2 regions of the Agarivorans sediminis genome follow, and region 2 is predicted to be linked to the other one. Evidence: predicted binding sites of a transcription regulator. Region 2 holds the regulator's gene; the other holds the start of a gene.

Evidence for each region. Region 2 encodes FliA, which starts transcription of late flagellar genes. Its sites were predicted from a motif close to CTAAAGNTNNNNNNNNNNNNGCCGATA; they were not measured.
Region 1: the regulator FliA is predicted to act here: its motif matches at 3,768-3,794, upstream of M0C34_RS07810 (flagellin N-terminal helical domain-containing protein).

What each region holds. Positions count from the first base shown of each region.
Region 1 covers NZ_CP096670.1:1,719,761-1,727,435, reverse strand. Annotated here, with positions in the region: gene M0C34_RS07835 (motility associated factor glycosyltransferase family protein) at 1-114, opposite strand, end outside; gene M0C34_RS07830 (hypothetical protein) at 141-455, opposite strand; gene fliS (flagellar export chaperone FliS) at 456-869, opposite strand; gene fliD (flagellar filament capping protein FliD) at 881-2,278, opposite strand; gene M0C34_RS07815 (flagellar protein FlaG) at 2,300-2,722, opposite strand; gene M0C34_RS07810 (flagellin N-terminal helical domain-containing protein) at 2,799-3,620, opposite strand; gene M0C34_RS07805 (flagellin N-terminal helical domain-containing protein) at 4,188-5,012, opposite strand; gene flgL (flagellar hook-associated protein FlgL) at 5,224-6,438, opposite strand; gene flgK (flagellar hook-associated protein FlgK) at 6,446-7,675, opposite strand, start outside.
Region 2 covers NZ_CP096670.1:1,564,751-1,572,425, forward strand. Annotated here, with positions in the region: gene flhA (flagellar biosynthesis protein FlhA) at 1-574, shown strand, start outside; gene flhF (flagellar biosynthesis GTPase FlhF) at 606-2,042, shown strand; gene M0C34_RS07100 (MinD/ParA family ATP-binding protein) at 2,032-2,925, shown strand; gene M0C34_RS07105 (RNA polymerase sigma factor FliA) at 2,918-3,637, shown strand; gene cheY (chemotaxis response regulator CheY) at 3,764-4,147, shown strand; gene M0C34_RS07115 (protein phosphatase CheZ) at 4,161-4,901, shown strand; gene M0C34_RS07120 (chemotaxis protein CheA) at 4,913-7,039, shown strand; gene M0C34_RS07125 (protein-glutamate methylesterase/protein-glutamine glutaminase) at 7,065-7,675, shown strand, end outside.

The sequences.
Region 1 (7,675 bases), 160 kb from region 2:
GATAGCGTTCAAATTGATTTGAAATTTACGCTTAATGATGGGAGTAACAGTGGCTTCAATGGTTTGTTGCTCATTAGTATCAGAGCTAATTTGAAAATCGATATTTCTCAGCATAGTATTCCCAGAAATTGTCTGGCTAATTAATAGCCGTAGGCTTTTTTAACTTTTTCACTCCGGCGTATCGCGCCTAACTTACCAGACACTTCACTACGTCCCTGAATACAAAATTGCTGAATTTTTTGCATTCTTTCTACATGCAATTTAATGATTGCCTGCTGACTAGGATTTAATGTATTCACAGTGGAGAATAAAAGTTCGAATAGTTGTTGGTGTTGCTTCAGCAGTGAGTCTAAAGACTCACTGGAAGGCTGGTCTACTGCAAGCTCTTGTTCAACGCTAGCCAAACAGTGTTGAGCTTGTTCAACCACAGAATCAAAAGTTTCTGCTGGCTGCATTTACTCGCCACGCATTTGATAGGCTTTCTGCTTATCAGCTTCTGGTATTTGATCCCAGGCAGACTTAATCGGTAACATTAGATCGATAACTTCGCCGACAATCACAGCATCATTAGCGATAGACGCTTCAGATAAACGTTCCAACATAAATGAATACAGATCAGCCAGATTAACCGCAATATCTCCACCGCGGTCGAAGTCCAATGTGTTTTTCAAAGAAGTGATAATAGACGTGGCTTTAGCTAAGGGTTTTCCCTTATTTTGAAAATCAGAACGCTCAATACACCCTTTGGCTACCGCTAAATTTTCTAGAGCGGTTTGCATTAAAATTTGCGTAATTCGGTGAGGATCAGCGGTTGCAACCTGATCTTTAACACCCACTTGACGATACTGATTAATACCTTTCTGATACATGCTCTATTCCACTAACCCAATTGCCCCATAATATAGGACATTTGGCTATTTAAACTACCCATGGTGACATCAAATGCGGTGTATTTAGATCTTAAAGTCGATTCATAAGAGGTCATACGCTCCTCAAAATCTAGCATTTGATGTTCCAGATCCCTTTTTTGACTCTTAACTGAGTCTTCACGTGTGGCTAATACCCCACCCGTTTGTTCGTAACTTTTTACGGTAGCTAAAAAGCTCTCAGCTACACCACCTTCCATTGCAAAAAGCTCGCCAACGCCGTCTAAGTTGTTATTAATGGCTTCTTTAAATTCTGATTCGTTCAATGTTAATAAGCCATCAGCGTCCATTTCAATGCCTATACCATATAAGGTACGCATACCGGGCGCTGCATCATCATAACCATTGGTCGACAAGCCGCCTAAACTATAGCGTAAGGTTCTAAACATGGGGTCGCCACTTAACTCTTTGCGGCCACTGTTATCATCCCCCTCTTGTACCGAGGTTGCTTTGGTATGTTTATCGATCTCTTGAATCACATTATTATAAGCGTCAATAAATGCCTTAATATTTTCAACCGACTTCTCTTCACTCGGTTGTATATCTACAGTAACTGCACTGGTCGTCAATTTATTGACATCAATAGATACCCCAGAAATTACATTATTAAAGTTATTGGTTGAACTAGTCGCTTCTATATTATCGATAGTAATCTTGGCTGAAGATGCATCGGTCACATCCATTTTCCCGCCAACATTGGTAAAGTTATCTAGCTCAGCATTAGCGCCAGTGTTGGTCACTTGTAAGGTATTTCCGTCCCCGGTTTCGTTTGAGGTCATTGATAGGCGAATTTCTGAACCGGTATCTATCAAGTTGACCGACACACCGAAGTTGTCGTCTTGGCTGTTAATTTGCTCACGTAATTCTTTTAGCGTGGTGCCCGCAGTGACATCAACAACCATTGATTCTCCACTAGACGTACTAAAGGTTAATTGGCCGTCAGTTGTCGCGATAACATCATCTTCTGAACTATAAAGTGGTGTTCCGCCATTACTAGCAGCGTCAATAGAGGTCAATGCGGAGCCTTGCGCTAAGGCTTGTACTTCAATAGCGTAGTTACCATTAGTCGCATTATCAGCGAGATCAACAGAAAACGATTCGCTACCTGCGGCTTCATTAGTGGTGGCTGTTCGAGGGAAAAAGGTATCTTGGCTTTGTGCTTTTTCAAGTATGCTACGAAATGCACTAAGTTTAGATTTGATGCTGCCGACAGCGGAAAGGGTCACCTCGAGGGTGGTTTTGGTTTCTTCAAAGCGTGCGTCTTTACCTGCTCGCTCTGCACTCAGAGTCACTTCGATTAGGGCTTCTAGATCTAAGCCACTACCAATACCTGCCGCTGTAATTCCTGTCATAACATCTTACCCACATATATTTTATACCAATTGATCAACAAACAAGCCGGTTGTTTCGCCAATGGCGTCTTGAAATTTTTGCAGCCGCTCTTCCAACTGACGATACTCTTCTGTAGGGATCTCGCGAATCAGCTCATCAGTACTTCGATTCAGTACCGAAGTAAAGAACTGCCCATCTCGCTCGTCAACTACAAATTTCACGTCTCTATCTTGGACCTCGAGTAACTGATTGATTGAAGCAACCACATCTTCTACTTGTTCACGGTCATCCGACTGACGTTTTTCCTGGTCGGCCTGTTGTTGAGCCTTAGCTTGCTGTTGTTCTTTTTGAAGCGATATCTGTGCCACTTCCATTTTATCGGCAGCACTAACCTCTGGCTCTCGACTTTGCGTTAAGCCCACGGTTGCCGCCGACGTGGATACTAAACCAACATTACTATCCATATTACAGACTCCTTAAATAAAGCAAGCCACACCTAGAGTATAAGTGTGGCTGCGTCTTTCTTCACTAATTTTACTATTAAACTAAAGCTAACGCAGCCTGTGGGCGTTGATTAGCTTGAGCCAAAATAGAAGTACTAGTTTGCTGTAAGATTTGAGCTTTAGTTAAATCAGCCGTTTCTTTAGCGAAATCAGTATCTTTGATTCGAGAACGCGCACCAGAAATATTTTCTGAGATGTTAGACAAGTTTCGAATTGTAGATTGGAAACGGTTTTGAACCGCACCAAGCTCAGCTCGCTCAGAATCAACCAGTTTAATTGCTGAATCCAGTAAAGCCATTGCAGCACTTGCACCAGCAACACTAGAAACAGACAGACTTGCTAAACCTAAGCCTGACGCTCCCCAACCACCTGAACGAGAGATGTTTACACTGATATTTTGTCCAGCGTTCGCTCCCACTAGGAATGCAGCAGAGTAACCGCCATCAAGTAGATTAACACCACCAAATTGGGTAGTTGTCGCTACTCGGCTCATTTCAAGTTTAAGTTGAGAAACCTCAGCTTGAAGTGCAGTTCGGTCGCTTGAATTATTGATACCATCTTGAGATTGAACCGCTAACACGCGCATACGTTGCATCATGTTAGTTAACTCGTCCATTGCACCTTCAGCAGTTTGCGCTACTGAGATACCATCTTGAGCGTTCATCACCGCGCGGTCAAGACCTTGGATTTGCGATGTCATACGGTTAGAGATTTGTAGACCAGCAGCATCGTCTTTCGCACTGTTAATACGGAAACCAGAACTTAAACGTTGGTATGCGGTGTCTAGTGTATTGCCAGAGCTTGCTAGCTGGCGTTGTGCGTTCAATGACGACACATTGGTGTTGACAACTAATGCCATATTTTGAGCCTCCTAAGAAATTGTTCATCCTGATTGAACTTGAGTCAGGACGACCAAAACCATTTTTAGTTGTTGAACCCCTGATTTATGAACCGTAAACCAAGACAACGTTTAAATGGACCAAAGTTTTATTAACTTCATATCTGTTAGCGGCAAGGGAAGAAGAAGCTTTAGGAAAAAAATGGAAAAAAGCGGAAAAAATTTGCCGCCTATACGGCAACACCTTATATCACGGGCTTTCACGGCAAAAAATATATCGTAAAAGGCACAATTGAAGTTGATAATAAGGCCAAAAAGGAAAATTTATATTTATTTACGCCAAGTTCTTGTCAGTAAAACTTGGCATAAGCTTTGCTTTATTATTGTGGCAGTCTGAACCACTGCGAAAAAAAGGCCAAGTGAGTATGCATCACTTGACCGTATCGCTCGAAACGATAGGAGATTGAGAGCGAAACTAAAGCGCAACTTATTATTGGTATGGAAATGAGCCTCCTAAGAGTACTAATTGCGCTACTGCAGCCTGAGGACGGTGGATTGAACCCCCACCGTCCTTTCTTTTTACCTGGATTAACCGAGTAATGATAATGCAGCCTGAGGACGTTGGTTTGCTTGAGCCAAAATAGTGGTTGAGGTCTGCTGAATAATCTGGTTACGCGTTAATTCAGCGGTCTCTTTAGCGAAGTCTGTATCTCTAATACGTGAGCGCGCCGCAGTAACATTTTCTGAGATATTCGATAAGTTACGAATAGTCGATTGGAAACGGTTTTGCACCGCACCGAGTTCTGCACGCTTACCATCGATAATCTTCATCGCTGAATCAATGGCTGTCATTGCCGCACTTGCGCCAGCAACACTAGAAACAGACAGAGCGCCCAAACCTAAGCCAGAAGTACCCCAGCCTCCACTGCGAGAGATATTAACACTGATATTTTGACCAGCATTAGCACCCACCAAGAAGCTAGACGAGAAAGTACCATCGAGTACGTTAACGCCACCAAATTGAGTTGTGGTGCCGATACGGCTCATTTCAGCTTTAAGTTGAGACACTTCTTGTTGAAGCGCGATACGGTCATCTGAGTTATTGATACCATCTTGTGATTGGATAGCCAATACTCGAATTCGCTGTAAAGAGTTGGTAATTTCGTCCATCGCGCCTTCAGCCGTTTGCGCTAGAGAAATACCATCTTGGGCATTCATTACAGCACGGTCTAAACCTTGAATTTGCGAAGTCATACGGTTTGAAATTTGTAAGCCAGCCGCATCATCTTTTGCACTATTAATACGCAAACCCGATGATAAACGTTGGAATGAGGTATCTAATGACCAGCCAGATTGCGTTAATTGGCGCTGAGCATTAATAGATGACACATTTGTATTTACGTATAAAGCCATGATATTTCTCCTATCTATATTTAACCATTTACAGGTTTTATAATTTGTCAGTTATTTTGTTTTTCTGACTTACCTATATAACGGCAACGCTTCAATATTCTTTAGCAATTTATTTTATTTTTTTGTTTTATATATAAGCTGTAAAACAAAAAAGGTTGCTTCAATATTGAAGCAACCTTTATAACGGCAGACTAAGAATATACTTTAGGGTTTATAGGTAATTAAATAGCGAAAGTTGGCTAATGCGGCTGTATGAAGAGTAAGATGTATTAAGCGCTAGTTCGGCTTTCTGAAGGTTGCTCACCGCCTCAGCAAAATCCACCTCACTGACAGAAGCCCTTGATTTTTGGTTGATTATATCCATAGCTGACGCTGAATTTCGTACCGACTCTAGGGAGTTTCCTCGGGCACCTAGCGAGCCCAAGGTTAAATTCACCCTTTCCATCGCATTATCAACGCCTATTAAAAAATCATTCTGGGCAGCAACAAATTCGCCTTCAGGAATAGTATTATCCTCAAGCGCGGTAATAAAATCACCTAACATATTTAAAATATTGTCTTTCACTGGAGGGGCTAACTCAAATTCTTCAGGTGGACCACCGGCAGCGCCGGTAACCACCACATCGATACCATTAAAGTTAATGAGTTCTCCTGAAGTATAATCGCCCACCACAGGGGGTACTAATGACGCTCCACCATTATCTAAAATTTCATAAGTATCTGGAGCACCAGCATTGGTTTGAACTAAAAATTGATTATTAGCCGGATTAATAGGATCGTAATTTAACTTATGAAATGAATCATAGGCTTTTTGATCAGATATCGTAGTGGTAATATTAGCGGTTAAATCGTTTGTAACAAAACGTTTAAATACATTATCAAATATTTCTTGGCCGGTATCATTACTTTGAATATAAACCGATGATGAAACTTTTAATTCATTAACACCTACATCACCCTGGTAGTTGTAGTTTTGCCCGTCATATACATAGGGCTTCTTTTGGGTTTGAAAACCCGAAAAAATGTAACTGCCATCGGCATTTTGACTATTCATAAAGTCAAACATTTGATCTTGAATTTGGCGTAATTCTTGAGCGAGCGAGGCGCGCTCTGTTTCGCCGTTAATACCGTCACCTGATTGCACACCTAATACACGCGCTCTTTGTATGGCTGTCATCATGCCATCGAGAGTCGTTTCTTCAAAGTTCAGTGCATTTTCTAACAAGGTACCATTTTTTAGGTGTTGCTCTGTTAAGGTGATTTCGGTACTTAAAAACATGGTTTTACTCATGTCAGAAGGACCATCGGCCGCGGTAAGTAATTTTTTATTGGTAATTAAATGCTGGTTCATTTTCTCAACTTGTTGCTGAGAATTAAGCACCCCATTCAATGAGCTTTGATACAAATTAATACTCGATACACGCATAATTAGCCTACCTCACCGACGCTAATAAGGTTTGAAAGGTCTCTTGAGCCGCACTTATCACTTGAGCGGAAGCCGCATAAGCCTGCTGAAAGCGAATTAAATTGGATGCTTCTTCATCAAGGTTAACCCCTGATATAGAATTATGCCGCTGAGTACTTTGCTCTAAAAGTGAAGATGCCGCAGATGCAGACACCCTAGCTTCGCTGGTTTTACCACCCACAAAACTCACTAAACTGGCGTAAGCATCGTTCATGGTCATTTTATTATCACCCGTGGCAGCTAAGCTTTTACGTACTAAATCTTTTTGTTGTAAATCAACCATTCGCAGCGCGTTATAGTTGTCATTAAAACCATCGGTATTGTACCCCATGGTAAATACGTCACCTTCCTGCACATCCCCGTCGATATTGATCTCATAACCCGGAGATAAAGCCGGTGTAGCATTAGCAAATATCTGCTGGCCCGCAGTCGACGCAGGCGCGGTGGCCAACAGGCCACCAGAACCATCGTAAATATCATAGTCGCCAGCTGCGTTTATACGCACCTCATGCGGGCCATTTACATCATAACCACCAGGCAGGGTAAAATCTGAGGTAGCAGGGTCGGTATCGTAGATAGAATCAATCGAAACCGTGGCATTTCCACGGTTATTCAGTTCACGCTCTACGCGTATAGGCGCCGCCAAGGCCAACTTTTCTGGCTGGCTCATACTCACTACCATTTGTGCAGCAGCATCACGCGTAGGCTGTATTAAATGCTTATCACCCGCAGCAAATGGCCCTGATGAGAAATCCCAATCCATGCCATCTAACTGAAAATTTGTCGGCGGAATAGACCCCGATACCACCGAGTCAATGGCACTATCCCCATCATAACGTTGTACTTCAAAGGTCGTAGGCGAGATAAACGATACCCGGTAGTCGTAAGGGCTCACTTCACTGCCACTGCCCGCGACAAAAGTTCCGCTGATGGTGCCAGCCGTGGTATTGCTGGAAAACTCTTTACTATTAAAAGTTGGCAAAGTGAAAATATCGGTGCCGATATCCCCATTTAAGTCCATGCCTAATGAGTTTTGTTGGTTAAATGCATCTGCCATCGCAATGGATAGCTGGCCTAATTGGTTACGACTAACATCCAGGGTGGTTTTACGGTATTCCATTAAACCACCAATGGTACCGCCTATTTCCTCACGACCAATAATTCGGCTAGAGCCAGCCAGTGTCAGAGTCATTTCTTT
Region 2 (7,675 bases):
CCATGAAGAAGTTCAAAACTTGTTGGATATGCTAGGTAATAACTTACCTAAATTGGTCGAAGGCTTAGTACCAGATGTATTGAGCTTATCAACGGTGGTTAAGGTACTACAGAACTTGCTTAATGAAGGGGTGCCGGTGCGTGATGTGCGCAGCATCGTTCAGACCTTAGTGGAGTATGGTCCGAAGAGCCAAGATGCAGATATTCTTACCGCAGCATGCCGTATTTCCCTAAAACGCCTGATTGTCCAAGAGTTGATTGGCAGCGAAGCTGAATTACCCGTCATTACTTTATCGCCAGACTTGGAGCAAATATTGCATCAGTCTATGCAGGCAGCTGGAAATGATGGAGCAGGGATGGAGCCTGGTTTGGCTGAGAAACTTCAAGTGTCACTCACTGAAGCATGTCAAAACCAAGAGCTGGCTGGCCAACCTGCTATTTTATTAACCTCGGGAATATTGCGCTCAAGCATGTCTCGGTTTGTTAAAACAGCACTACCAGCGTTAAGAGTACTTTCTTATCAAGAAGTACCAGAAGACAAACAAATACGTATTGTGAGTTCAGTAGGGCAGTAGCCTCAGCGTACTGGCAAAAGGAAGGTGAACAGTGAAAATGAAACGCTTTTTTGCAAAAGACATGCGAACTGCACTTGCTGAAGTAAAAGAAACACTTGGCAGTGATGCGGTGATAATGTCTAACAAAAAGGTTACTGGTGGCATAGAGATCGTAGCTGCCATTGAACCTTCAAGCGCCGGCGAGGCAGCCAGTACCACAACGCGAGAGTTGGCTGAAGATAGTGTCAAATTATCGGCTGCTCCAAGTTCATCTGCACGAAAAACGCCAACAAACAGTCACCCTAGTCATGATTTTGACGAAAACGCTAGCCTAAAAGACAATCTCACTAATTTTATGCAGCGTCATCAAAAACGTCAGAAAGAAAATTTACAGCAATCTACTCGCGCCAAATCTCAGAGCCAAGCAGACAACCAGCGTCCTCGCACGGTTCAAGCTCCGCGCTCAATTGCGCAGCAACAAGGCTGGGTTCAGCAAGGTTCGTTATCAAGTAAAGCGCAACAACGAAGCCCTAATCCGGTGGCTCAAGACGCCAGTGCCAGCGAAGTCGGCGAGCTCAAGAAAGAAATGGCAGCCATGCGTAAGCTGCTAGAGCATCAAGTATCGGGTTTAATGTGGCAGGAAGTAGAGCGCCAAGAGCCTGTACGAGCAATGTTGATAAAGCAGTTACAAGTGGTTGGCTTTGATGAAGACATGGCAGACCAAATTGCCGGCTACATCCCTGAAGAGTTAGGGGTTCAAGAAGGTTGGCAGCATTTACGCGAGTTACTCGCCAATCAGTTACCGGTGGGTCAAGATGAAATCTTATTGAAAGGTGGCGCAATCGCTTTGCTGGGGCCTACTGGCGTGGGCAAAACCACCACTATTGCGAAGTTAGCGGCCCAATTTTCAATGCGCCATGGCCCCGACAGTGTGGCAATGATAACCACCGATACTTATCGGATTGGTGCTCACGAACAGTTAGCTACCTATGGAAAAATTATGGGGTGTGCTGTTCGCGTAGCCAATGACGAAGAAGAGTTATCGCAGCTACTCTATCAATTTAAAGACAAAAAATTGGTGCTAATTGATACAGCCGGAATGAGTCAGCGCGATCTGCGTCTGCATGAGCAATTAGACAAGTTGGTGAAAAATAGTCGCGTTAATATTCGCAACTACTTAGTCATGTCAGCCAATGCTCAGCGCCGAGTAATTGAAGAAACTGTGAACCAATTCCAACGCATTCCCTTAGCTGGTACCATACTTACCAAATTGGATGAAAGCTTAGCCTTAGGTGAAGTACTCAATGTCACTTTACGCCACGCTTTACCAATAAGTTACGTGACTAATGGTCAGCAAGTACCAGAAGATATAGCGGTGGCCGAGCCGAGTAAGTTGATAGAGCAAGCTTTATCAGTGATGGACTCCAATACCCAACAACATTTCTGGTTCAGTGAAACCGAGCAGCAGAAGGTTTCAGATGTATTCTAAAGATAATGAATTTGATCAAGCTAGCGGCCTCAGAATGATGCAACAAAAAAATAATGTAAAAGTTATCGCTGTCACCGGTGGTAAAGGTGGGGTAGGTAAAACCAACGTTACCCTAAACATGGGTATCGCCATGGCCGCACAAGGTAAACGCGTTATGGTATTAGACGCCGATTTGGGTCTAGCGAACGTAGATGTATTACTGGGTTTGCGGGTAACTAAAAACTTATCTCATGTCTTATCGGGAGAGTGCACCTTAGACGAAGTGCTCGTAGAAGGGCCTAACGGCATTCTGATTGCCCCTGCCACTTCTGGTACTCAGTCAATGGTCGAGTTAAGCCCGGCAGAACATGCAGGCTTGATTCGCGCATTTAGCAGCCTAAAAACGCCGATTGATGTTTTGTTGGTTGATACTGCTGCAGGTATCTCCGATATGGTGTTAAGTTTTGCTAAAGCCTCACAAGACATTGTTGTGGTTGTTTGTGACGAGCCCACCTCAATAACTGACGCTTACGCGCTGATTAAGCTACTCTCTAATAATCATGGTGTGTATAAGTTTAAAATTGTGGCCAATATGATACGTAGCCTAAGAGAAGGGCAAGAATTGTTTGCTAAGCTTACCCGAGTCACAGACCGGTTTCTCGATGCAACCTTAGAATTGGTGTCCTGTATCCCTTATGACAATAACGTTAGGTTGGCAGTAAGAAAGCAGCGGGTTGTTGTAGAAGCGTATCCAAAATCACCGGCCTCACTAGCGTTTCGCTCGTTAGCAAATAAAGCCACCACTTGGCCAATACCAGAGCAAGCGGGTGGACATTTAGAGTTTTTCATCGAGAATCTTCTCGAATTTGGTCAACGCAAAAATAGAGAACAGCTTAGTGAATAAAGTTGCCGCTTATGCCAGCGTGAACGACACTAATGTTTTAGTGGAGCGTCATGCGACTTTGGTTAAACGGATTGCCCACCACCTTATGGCTAGATTGCCAGCAAGCGTCATCGTTGACGACTTAATTCAGTCAGGCATGATTGGATTAATTGAAGCCGCCCGTAATTTCGATGGCTCTAAAGGGGCGAGTTTTGAAACGTATGCCGGGATCCGTATTCGCGGTTCTATGCTGGATGAGATTCGCCGAGGTGATTGGGTACCACGATCTGTACATAAAAACAGCCGCGCTATTAACGATGCGATTGCGGCGGTAGAAAGAGAAAAAAATGGTGATGCCAAAGACGCAGAAATAGCCGAAAAACTGGGAGTGAGTATTAATGAATACCACTCAATGCTGGCCGATGTTAATAGTGGCCGAATCCTCGGCATTGAAGACCTCGGCGTAAGTGAAGATGTTATCTCAAGCGAAGAAAGTCGCGAGCTTAATCGCCCCTTTGAAGGCTTTGCCAACCAACGTTTTCAGCAGTCTTTAGCAGAGTGCATTAAGGGGCTACCAGAGCGTGAAGCCCTCGTATTATCTTTGTATTACGACGAAGAATTAAACCTAAAAGAGATTGGTGAAGTATTGAGCGTAAGTGAGTCTCGTGTGAGCCAAATTCATAGTCAAGCACTGGCCAGAGTGAAAACTCGAATGCGAGATTGGACACAATAGCGAAATTCATCCTTACAAAACTAATAAAAGATGGACTAATATTGTGTTTATTAAGGCATAATATCTACATATTATAAATTTATGGCTCAGTTGTGAGCTAGCAAGCATCCTGTTGGGGGAAGTACCTTGGATAAAAATATGAAAATTCTGGTTGTTGACGATTTTTCAACAATGAGAAGGATTATTAAAAACCTATTGAGAGACCTTGGCTTTAATAACACACATGAAGCTGATGATGGCAATACGGCATTACCGATGCTTAAAGGTGGCGATTTCGAATTTGTAGTAACAGATTGGAACATGCCTGGCATGGAAGGCATCGATTTATTGAAAAATATTCGTGCCGATGAAAGCCTTGCTCATTTGCCGGTACTAATGGTAACGGCAGAAGCTAAGCGCGAACAAATTATCGAAGCTGCACAAGCTGGTGTAAATGGCTACATTGTGAAACCGTTCACTGCTGCTACATTAAAAGAGAAGCTAGATAAGATTTTCGAACGATTACAATAATAAAGGAAGATGCGTGAGCACCGATAATCCGATTATTTCGTTAGCTGATGCCAAACAATTGGTGTCGTTGCTTGAACAAGGCAATGTAGCAGAGGCCAATCAACTCGTTAGTGAGTTGTGCGCACCTAAAGCTAATCTGCTATTTGATAAAGTTGGGCAGCTCACTCGTCAACTCCACGATTCTTTAAATGATTTTAAGCTCGATATACGTATCAACGAGCTGGCGAATCAAGAAATTCCAGACGCTAAAGAGCGTTTAAATTACGTCATTGAAATGACCGACCAAGCAGCCAACAAAACCATGGACGCGGTAGAGTCTGGCTTACCCATTGCTGATAAATTAACCAGTGACATCAACGATATAATGCCGATTTGGCAGAGTTTGATGGAACGGCGAATTGAATTGGGCCAATTTAAGGCGCTGTGTCACCAAATCGATATTTTCCTTAATAGTTCTTCAACAAATGCAGATAAACTACGTAGCATGTTGACAGAGATATTGATGGCACAAGACTTTCAAGACCTCACCGGGCAAATGATCCGTAAAGTCATCACCTTAGTGCAAGAGGTAGAAGAAAGTTTGGTAGAAATGCTGACTTTATTCGGTGCTGAGAAAAGCGAATTAGCTAAAGCTGAGCCGGTCACCAAATCAGCGATAGAAGCTGAAGGTCCAATAATAAATAAAGAGCAAAGGGATGACGTAGTCAACGATCAAGATGATGTTGATGACCTGTTATCTAGTTTAGGATTTTAAGGGAGTAGCGCATGTCGTTTGATGTAGATGAAGACATCTTACAAGACTTTCTCGTAGAGGCGGCAGAGATTCTTGAACAGCTCTCTGAGCAGTTGGTTGATTTAGAAAAACGTCCTGATGATAGTGACCTATTGAATGCCATTTTCAGAGGTTTCCACACCGTAAAAGGCGGTGCGGGATTTTTGTCATTAACTGAACTGGTTGACGTATGTCACGGTGCTGAAAACGTTTTTGACACTCTCCGTAATGGCGGGCGAGGCGTATCTTCAGAGTTAATGGATGTAATCCTTGAAGCTCTCGACGCGGTCAACGATATGTTTGGTCAAGTGCAAGCTCGCGAGCCCTTAACCCCTGCTTCTCCTGAAATTATCGAGCGTTTACATCAACTCTCTAAACCAGAGTCCGCCGATGAGGTGGTTGCACCAGAACCAGAAGTGGTGGTAGAGCAGCCTGTTGAACCGGTTGCGCCTGCTGCTGATGTCGCCGCTGGTGGTGCCAGCATTGATGAAATCAGTGACGACGAATTTGAACGTTTGCTCGATGAACTACATGGTGGTGCTGCGCCCAATGCGCCCGCTACTCCGCCAGCCCCTGCTAGCCCTCCGAGTGCTGCCAGTGCAGGCGATATTTCAGATGACGAATTCGAGAAACTACTTGATGAGCTGCATGGCTCTAATGCGCCCACCGCAAAAACTCCCGCTGCTAAAGCGCCACCCGCTGCTGCTAGCTCGGCTAGTGATGGTGAAATAGGCGATGACGAATTTGAAAAACTGTTAGACCAATTACATGGTGCAGGAAAAGCGCCTGAGCCAAAAGCACCGGCTCCCGTCGCCAAAGCTGCGACACCGGCACCAAAAGCGCCGCCAAAACCGGCTGCTAAGCCCGCCGCTGCGGCTAAGCCCGCCGCTGCGGCTAAGCCTGCTGCGGCGGCTAAAGAGCCAGCGAAGGCCGCTAAACAAGCACCGCAAGGCGAAACCACGGTTCGTGTTGATACTCGTACTTTAGACGAAATAATGAACATGGTCGGTGAGCTAGTATTAGTGAGAAACCGCCTCGTCAGTTTAGGTTTAGTGAGTAACGACGAAGATATGTCTAAGGCCACCGCTAATTTAGACGTGGTGACCGCAGATTTGCAAGGCGCGGTGATGAAAACGCGTATGCAGCCGATCAAGAAAGTATTTGGTCGTTTTCCTCGGGTGGTACGTGATTTAGCGCGAAGCCTGAAGAAAGATATTAATTTGGAATTAGTGGGTGAAGAGACCGACCTCGATAAAAACTTGGTAGAAGCTCTCGCTGATCCTTTGGTCCACTTAGTCAGAAACTCAGTGGATCACGGTATCGAGATGCCTGATATTCGTGTCGCTGCAGGTAAACCTCGTACCGGTGTTATTCGTTTGTCTGCTTCTCAAGAAGGAGACCACATCTTATTGAAAATTGAAGATGATGGTGCCGGCATGAACGCTGACAAATTGAAAGGCATTGCCATTGAGCGCGGAGTGTTAGACGCTGATGCTGCGGCTCGCATGCCAGATAAAGACGCCTACAGTTTGATTTTTGCCCCTGGTTTTTCTACCAAAACTGAAATTTCAGACATTTCTGGGCGTGGTGTGGGTATGGACGTGGTGAAAACCAGCATCACCCAACTTAATGGATCGGTTGATATCGACTCTAAGTTAGGCGAAGGCACCATTCTGCAAATCAAAGTTCCGTTAACGCTGGCTATTTTACCTACCTTGATGGTAGATGTTGGCAAGCAAACATTTGCCTTACCGCTAACCAGTGTTAATGAAATCTTCCACCTTGATTTAACTAAAACCAACGTTGTCGACGGCCAAGAAACCGTTATTGTTCGAGATAAAGCGATTCCGCTATTTTATTTGCAGGATTGGTTAATTAAGAATATGCAGCCCGGTCAACGAAGTTCGCAAGGCCATGTTGTGATCGTGCAAATTGGTCCTCAGCAAGTGGGTTTTGTGGTTGATAACCTGATTGGCCAAGAAGAAGTCGTGATTAAAGCGCTTGACCAGTTACTGCAAGGTACTCCTGGTATGGCAGGAGCGACTATCACCAGTGATGGCCGTATCGCTCTAATACTCGATATCCCTAGTCTGTTAAAACGCTACGCTCGTAAAATGTAAGCGTTGCCTCCAAGAAGAATTGAGTATGGCTATAAAAGTTTTAGTAGTTGACGATTCAAGCTTTTTTCGACGTAGGGTAAGCGAAATAATTAACGCAGATCCTGCGTTAGAAGTGATTGAAACCGCCAAAAATGGTAAAGAAGCCATTGAAATGGTCGCTAGGCTTAAGCCCGATGTGATTACCATGGATATTGAAATGCCAGTGATGGACGGGATCACCGCTGTTAAAGAGATAATGGCTAAGTATCCTACACCGGTATTGATGTTTTCTTCTCTTACTCATGACGGCGCAAAAGCCACCTTAGAGGCCTTAGACGCAGGTGCCTTAGACTTTATTCCCAAAAAGTTTGAGGATATTGCCAGAGACCGCGAAGAAGCAGTTAGCTTACTGCAACAACGGGTAAAAGCAATCGCTCGGCGCCGTGTTATGGCGCGCCGTGCGCCAATTAGCCCGGCAAGCTCAACACCTTCAGCAAGGCGCGTTAGTCCATCAACGGGTCATTCTCCAGTAAATAAAACCACTGCAGCTACCTCAACCATTGAGAGGCCAAGCCCTGCTACTCGCTTTAAGCCTTCTGGTAAGCGCTATAAATTGGTTGCCATTGGCACATCCACTGGCGGCCCCGTAGCTTTGCA